2 regions of the Actinosynnema sp. NPDC004786 genome follow, and region 1 is predicted to be linked to the other one. Evidence: riboswitches for the same ligand, from Rfam matches in the RefSeq annotation. Region 1 holds a riboswitch; the other holds the start of a gene.

Region 1 (3,396 bases):
CGCTCGATCGCCAGCCGCTCGATCACGTCGACGTTCTCGCAGCCGCCGTAGTAGCGCCGGCCGGGGTAGCCCTCGGCGTACTTGTTCGTCAGCACCGACCCCTGTGCCTGGAGCACCGACACCGGCGTGAAGTTCTCCGAGGCGATCATCTCCAGCGTGCTCTGCTGCCGGTGCAGCTCGGCGGCGACGGCGTTCGCGACCTCCGGGTCGAACTCCGCGAGGGAGGTGTTGAAGTGCTCGGACATGTGTGGGTCTCTCCCTTAGCTGGTTCGCTGGTAGAAGGGCAGCGCGACGACCTCGACCGGCTCGTGCTTGCCCCGCACGTCGACCGAGAGTTCCGTGCCCGGCTCGGTGTGGCCGGTGGTGACGTAGGCCATCGCCACCGAGTAGCCGAGGGTCGGCGACAGCGCGCCGCTGGTCACCTCGCCGATGCGGTTGCCGTCCGCGTCCAGCACCGGGTAGCCGTGCCGGGGGGCGCGGCGGGAGGTGGTCTTCAGGCCGACCAGGGTCTCGGTCACGCCCTGCTCGGCGACGGCGGCCAGCGCGTCGCGGCCGACGAAGTCGCCCGGCTTGTCGAGCTTCACCACCCGGCCGAGGTTGGCGTGGAACGGGGTGTGGTCCCGGCCCAGCTCGTTGCCGTACAGCGGCATCCCCGCCTCCAGGCGGAGGGTGTCGCGGCAGCCGAGGCCGGCGGGCTTGAGGTCGTGCGGCGCGCCCGCCTCCAGCAGCGCCTGCCAGACGTGCGCGGCGTCGGCCGGGGCGACGAACAGCTCGAAGCCGTCCTCGCCGGTGTAGCCGGTGCGGGCGAGCAGGGCCGGCTTGCCCGCGACCTCGGTCGGGTACGAGGCGTAGTACTTGACCGAGGTCAGGTCGGTGGGGGTGAGCGCTTCGAGGATGGCGGTGGACCGCGGGCCCTGCACGGCGAGCAGCGCGTAGTCGGCGGACCTGTCCTCGACGGTGGTGTCGAAGCCCTTCGCGCGCTCGACCAGGGCCTCGTGGACGACGGCGGCGTTCGAGGCGTTCGCGACGACGAGGTACTCCTGGTCACCGGTGCGGTAGACGATCAGGTCGTCGATCACGCCGCCGTCGGCCTCGCAGATCATCGTGTACCGGGCGCGGCCCACCCCGATCGCGGAGGCGTGGCCGACCAGGGCGTGGTCCAGCGCCGCGCCCGCCTCGGGGCCGGTGAGCACGATCTCACCCATGTGGGTCAGGTCGAACAGGCCCGCCGAGGTGCGCACCGCGCGGTGCTCGGCCAGCTCGCTGTCGTAGCGCAGCGGCATCCGCCAGCCCGCGAAGTCGGTGAACTGGGCGCCCAGCGCCTCGTGCTCGGCGTACAGGGGCGTGCGGCGGCTTTCCATCGGGCGGGTCCTCCCTGGGTGCGGGCACGCCGGCGGGCCGACCGGTCGGGTCGGCGCGGGCGCGCCCGAGAGCGTCACGTGCGAAAGGATGACACGGCCCATCGGAGACTCCTCGTCGAGTGAGCCTCCCCCTCTGCCATGAGCCTGAGAGCTTCGCCACCCGGCGCGGGCGGCTTGCACCGTGGGCGAGGCGCAGCGGGTGCGCCTGCTTTCCAGAGTTGCCTTCGTCGCGCGGTACCTGGGCCTGAGAGATTCCGGGGAGGAGTTGCTCCTTCGGCGCCCCGCTCGGGGGACTCTCCCGCGCGACATCGACGGCCGTGTTCAGTTGGTACCGCCAGACGCTAGGGGTGGCCGGCGGGCGGGGTCAACCCCGGTCACAGGCTCTTCTCGGCCCGGACGGTCTCCACGACCTTGCGCTCGGCGTAGAACGACACGAACGGGATCGTGCCCGCGAGCAGCACCAGGGCGGTGCCCTTGATCGACCAGCGGGCCTTGAGCGCCAGGTCGACGGTCAGCACCAGGTAGACGGCGTAGAGGAAGCCGTGGACGGGGCCGACGACCTGCATCATGCCCGCGTTGCCGCCCGCGTACTTGGCGATCATGGCGACCACGAGCAGCAGCAGGCCGACACCGACCACGTAAGCCATGAACCGGAACCTGGTCAACGCGCCGCTCATCGTCCTACCTTCGCCTCACCGCTGGTCCCGCGCGTGGAGCTGGGCGAGCATGCGGTTGTAGGCCGCGAGCTCGTCGTCCTCGTCGTCCGGCACGGGTGTCCTGACGGGCTCCACGGTAACCACCGGGCGCGGCGGCTCGACCACCGGCTCCCGGGCGGCCTCGGCCTTGCGGCGGGCGTCCAGCCTGCGGATGCGCCACACCATGAACGCGGGGAAGAGGCCGAACAGCGGCCACTGGAAGACGTAGCCGAGGTTCTGGAACGTGCCGCCCGCCTCGGAGAACCGCTCCCACTGCCAGTAGGCCAGGCCGCAGCACACGACCAGCGACGCCAGGCACGCGGCGGCGATGGCCAGCCGCTTGGGGGTGATGAGGCCCTGCACGCCTCAAGGGTAACGGGTGTTCCGCCCGGAGTCCGGTTCGTCCGGTTCCGGGGCGCCGGGGCCGCGCCACCGGGGCCGGGGCTCCTCGTGCAGGAGCCCGCCCCCTCAAGGCAAGGGCTCCTCGACCACAGGAGCCCGCCCCGACTCGTCGGACCTAGGCCACGCCGTCCCGGCGTTGCCTCTGCAACCTGGCCACGCACCAGGCCGCCGCGCTGCCCCGACGCAGGTGCTGGAGCACCGTCATCGGGCCGAGGCGACGACCGAGGTCGGCGGGGGTGAGCCCGGCCGCCCGGTAGTCCAGAGCGCGCTGGTCCAACGGGCTGATGCCCGCGTCCCACCACAGCTCGGCCTCGGAGAGATCGCCCACCAGCTGCCAGTAGCTGGCGGCGGCCGCGAGCAGGACCTCGGGCACCTCGGGCGCCCGCTTCCGCATCGCCGCCACGTACGCCGGATCCGCGGACTCGACCTTCACCAGGCCGCGGGGACCGCCATTCGCCCGCTGCACGGGGATCCCCGGCGCGGACGGCGGGGCTTCCGCGAGCCACGCGTCCTTGATCCGGTTCACCTCCCGCAGCTCGGCGTCGTCCGAGCGCTCAGCCGCCCACTGCCGCAACAGCTCGTCGACTCCGGAGTCCTCGACCATTCTGCCTCCTCGTCGGTCGAAGATCAGCCAATGCGACGCACCGTATTAGCGGGTACCGACAACCGCTAGACCCCGGTTTGTCTAAAACCCTGTTACCAGGGCGTTATAGCCCTCATTCCACCCGTATGGTGCAACGCTCGGATCCTGCGGTCACCGCTCGTGACCGCATTGAGCGGAGTTCGGCGACGCCGGAGGGGTCGCTAGGCGAAGAGGCTGCGGACGAAGGTGATGATCGACTCCGCGCCGGCCTGGAGCCACCCCAGGGCGGTCCGCACCGCCTGGGCGGACTCGTTCGGCTGGGTGATCAGGAGGAACAGCACCAGCGCGACCGCCG
Region 2 (3,396 bases), on a different contig from region 1:
CGTTGGGCTGCAACGACACCGCGTCGTACCCGGTGACCTCGGCCAGCCACCGCTCCAGGTCGCCGACGATGCCCAGGAGGCCCTCGGCGTCCGACGCGGGCGCGAACGGGTGCAGGTCGGCGAACTCCGGCCAGGTGATCGCCTCCATCTCGGCCGTGGCGTTGAGCTTCATCGTGCACGAGCCCAGCGGGATCATGCTGCGGTCCAGCGCGACGTCCTTGTCCGACAACGCCCGCAGGTAGCGCAGCAGCGCGGTCTCGGAGCGGTGCGCGTGGAACACCGGGTGCGTCAGGTAGTCGCTGGTGCGGCGCAGGTCGGCGGGGATGCCGTCGGCGGTGTCGGCGTCCAGGCCGTCCACGTCGGCGACGGTCACGCCGAACGCCTTCCACACGAGCCCCAGGTGCTCGCGCGTGGTCGTCTCGTCGCACGCGATCGACACCACGTCCGCGTCCACCTGCCACAGGTTCACGCCCAGGTCCCGCGCGGCGGCGACGACCTCGGCCGCGCGGCCCTCCACGCGCGCCCGCACGGTGTCGAAGAACTCGCCGTGCACGACCTCGACGCCGCCCTCCAGCAGGCCGGCGGCCAGCACGGTCGCCATCCGGTGCGCGCGGGTCGCGATGTCCTTCAGCCCTTCCGGGCCGTGGTACACCGCGTACATCGACGCGATCACGGCGAGCAGCACCTGGGCGGTGCAGATGTTGCTGGTGGCCTTCTCCCGGCGGATGTGCTGCTCGCGCGTCTGGAGGGCGAGGCGGTAGGCGACGGAGCCGTCCGCGTCGACGGACACGCCGACGAGCCGGCCCGGGAGCTGCCGCTCCAGGCCCTGCCGCACGGCCATGTACCCGGCGTGCGGCCCGCCGAAGCCCATCGGCACGCCGAACCGCTGGGTGGTGCCCACGACCACGTCCGCGCCGATCTCGCCGGGCGGGCGCAGCAGCGCCAGCGACAGCAGGTCGGCCGCCACCACGACCTGCGCGCCGGCCCGGTGCACCTCCTCGATGACGCCCGCGTGGTCGCGGACCACGCCGGACGCGCCGGGGTAGGACAGCAGCACGCCGAAGAAGTCGCCGCCCAGGCCGAGCCCTTCGAGGCCCTGCGACAGGTCGGCGGTCACCACCTCGATGCCCAGCGGCTCGGCGCGGGTCTCGATCACGGCCAGCGTCTGCGGCAGCGTGTCGGCGTCCACCACGAACCTGGCCGACTTCGACCGGCCGGCGCGGCGGACCAGCGTCATCGCCTCGGCCGCGGCGGTGGACTCGTCCAGCATCGAGGCGTTGGCCAGCGGCAGGCCGGTCAGGTCGGCGACCATGGTCTGGAAGTTCAGCAGCGCTTCGAGGCGGCCCTGGGAGATCTCCGGCTGGTACGGCGTGTACGCGGTGTACCAGGCGGGGTTCTCCAGCACGTTGCGGAGGATGACCGGCGGCGTCGTGGTGTTGTAGTAGCCCAGGCCGATCATCTGCGTCATCGGGCGGTTCCGCGCGGCGAGGGCGCGCAGCTCGGCCAGCGCCTCGGTCTCCGTGGCGGGCTCGGGCAGGTCGAGCGCCAGGTCGCGCTCGCGGATCGACTCGGGGACGGCGCGCTGCGCCAGCTCCTCCAGCGACCCGACCCCGATGACGTCGAGGATGCGGGCCAGCTCGGCGGGCCGCGGGCCCACGTGCCGGTCGGCGAACGGGGTGCCGTGCTCGAGTGCGGCGAGGGGGATGCGGTCCTGCGTCATCGGTGCTGGCCTCCAGGGCTCCGGACAGACTCCTGCCGTTGCCCTCCCCCTCTGTCTTCTGCCCGACGTCGGGCGCCTGAGAGCTTCACCCGGAGGCCGGGCTTGCACCGTCGGCGGGGTCGGCGTGCTGCCGACCCGCTTTCCAGAGGCGTCTCACCCGCACGGTCCTTGCGCCTGAGAGGTTCCGGGGAGGATTTGCTCCTTCGGCGCCGAGACTGGCTCGGACTCTCCCGCGCGGGATAAAGCGACTACGCGCGAATGGTACCCGGCGGGGACGCCCTCGGAACCGCCGGCGCGACGTGGATCTCAGTTGCCGCCGGGCCTCGCCGGGTCAGCCGATGGCCCGGGTGCGACGGCGGCGGGACAGCTCGTCGTCGGCCGCCTCCACGATCTCCGCGCCGTCCGCGCGTTCGGCGGGGAAGTCGTGGATCGTGCCGCTGATCTCCCGCATCGCGCCGCTGACCGCGATGCCGAACACCCCCTGGCCGCCCTGGAGCAGGTCGACCACCTCCTCCGGGGAGGTGCACTCGTAGACCGTGGTGCCGTCGCTGAACAACGTGATCCGGGCCAGGTCCTGCACGCCGCGGCGGCGCAGGTGGTCGACCGCGACCCGGATGTTCTGCAACGAGACGCCGGTGTCCAGGAGCCGTTTGACGACCTTGAGGACCAGGATGTCCTTGAACGAGTAGAGCCGCTGGCTGCCGGAGCCGTGAGCGCTCCTTATCGTCGGGTTGACCAGGCCCGTGCGCGCCCAGTAGTCCAGCTGGCGGTAGGTGATGCCCGCGATCTGGCACGCGGCGGGGCCGCGGTACCCGACCAGTTCGTCCGGCAGCGAGGAGTCCGGGAACAGCTCACCCTGTTCGCCGGATCCGGCCCGGATGGGCGCTTCCTCGACCACGCCTGCCTCCCCTCGGTCCGGCCACGACGACCGGCGACCAACGTGAAGCCGCCGCGGTGTCGGGAAACAACACCGTGGCAATTCACCTGAGTTCGACGGTAAGACCGCCTAGGGGGCAGGTCAACGCGACGCGCGGGGCGTGTCTGACCTCAACGTGAGGTAGAGGTTGAGAGAGTCGCTTGGCGTAAGCCATTCGGATGACGTTTAGTGATCGTTTAGCCGAGCAAGGTTGACGTTGTGTAACCCGGACACGTGACACCCGTAGGTGGCACGCGGGGTTGATCCACAACTCACCGCACACGCTTGCGGAGGGCCGTCCACGGCGCGCGGCCGACGTTCCGGCCCTTCGCAGGTGTCGTGCCGGGTCAGGCACCCGACCCGCTCGTCCGCGCCCGGTCGGCCGGAATTGTCGGTGTGTGCCGGCAGGATCGAAAACGGGGTTCCCCCGGGCGGGTACCCCTGCGCGAGCACGACCGGCGGCCCGGTCAGGCGACGACCCGGTGACGCGGCGACCCGGTCAGGCGGGGTGGTGGAACGCGGCGAGGGCTACGCGGCAAGGCGCGGTGAAGCGGCCGGGCAAGGCGAGGCAGCGCGGCGAGGTGGTGGGAGCGGCGCGACGGGAGCGGCCGAGCGAACAGTCGGCTCCCTCGACCCGGGTCGGGCCGGCGGCCGACGTGATCCGGCGGAGACCTGGCGGGCGGATCGATCCTGGTTCAGCCGCCGCAGCAAGCCCGGCGGGAGCCGAGCCGGGTTCAGCCGCCGCGCCGAGCCGCACGCG

Evidence for each region. Region 1 has a riboswitch for glycine ahead of gcvT (glycine cleavage system aminomethyltransferase GcvT). Riboswitches for the same ligand answer to the same signal wherever they lie in the genome.
Region 2: linked by a shared signal. The riboswitch ahead of gcvP (aminomethyl-transferring glycine dehydrogenase) and the one ahead of gcvT (glycine cleavage system aminomethyltransferase GcvT) in region 1 are both predicted to bind glycine.

What each region holds. Positions count from the first base shown of each region.
Region 1 is NZ_JBSGBG010000051.1:1,950-5,345, forward strand. Features, by position in the region: gene glyA (serine hydroxymethyltransferase) at 1-245, opposite strand, end outside; gene gcvT (glycine cleavage system aminomethyltransferase GcvT) at 261-1,361, opposite strand; glycine riboswitch at 1,488-1,582, opposite strand; glycine riboswitch at 1,584-1,672, opposite strand; gene ACWEFJ_RS32980 (DUF3817 domain-containing protein) at 1,736-2,038, opposite strand; gene ACWEFJ_RS32985 (hypothetical protein) at 2,054-2,419, opposite strand; gene ACWEFJ_RS32990 (helix-turn-helix transcriptional regulator) at 2,574-3,062, opposite strand; gene ACWEFJ_RS32995 (hypothetical protein) at 3,263-3,396, opposite strand, start outside.
Region 2 is NZ_JBSGBG010000022.1:29,087-32,482, reverse strand. Features, by position in the region: gene gcvP (aminomethyl-transferring glycine dehydrogenase) at 1-1,720, opposite strand, end outside; glycine riboswitch at 1,873-1,963, opposite strand; gene ACWEFJ_RS20885 (MerR family transcriptional regulator) at 2,052-2,618, opposite strand.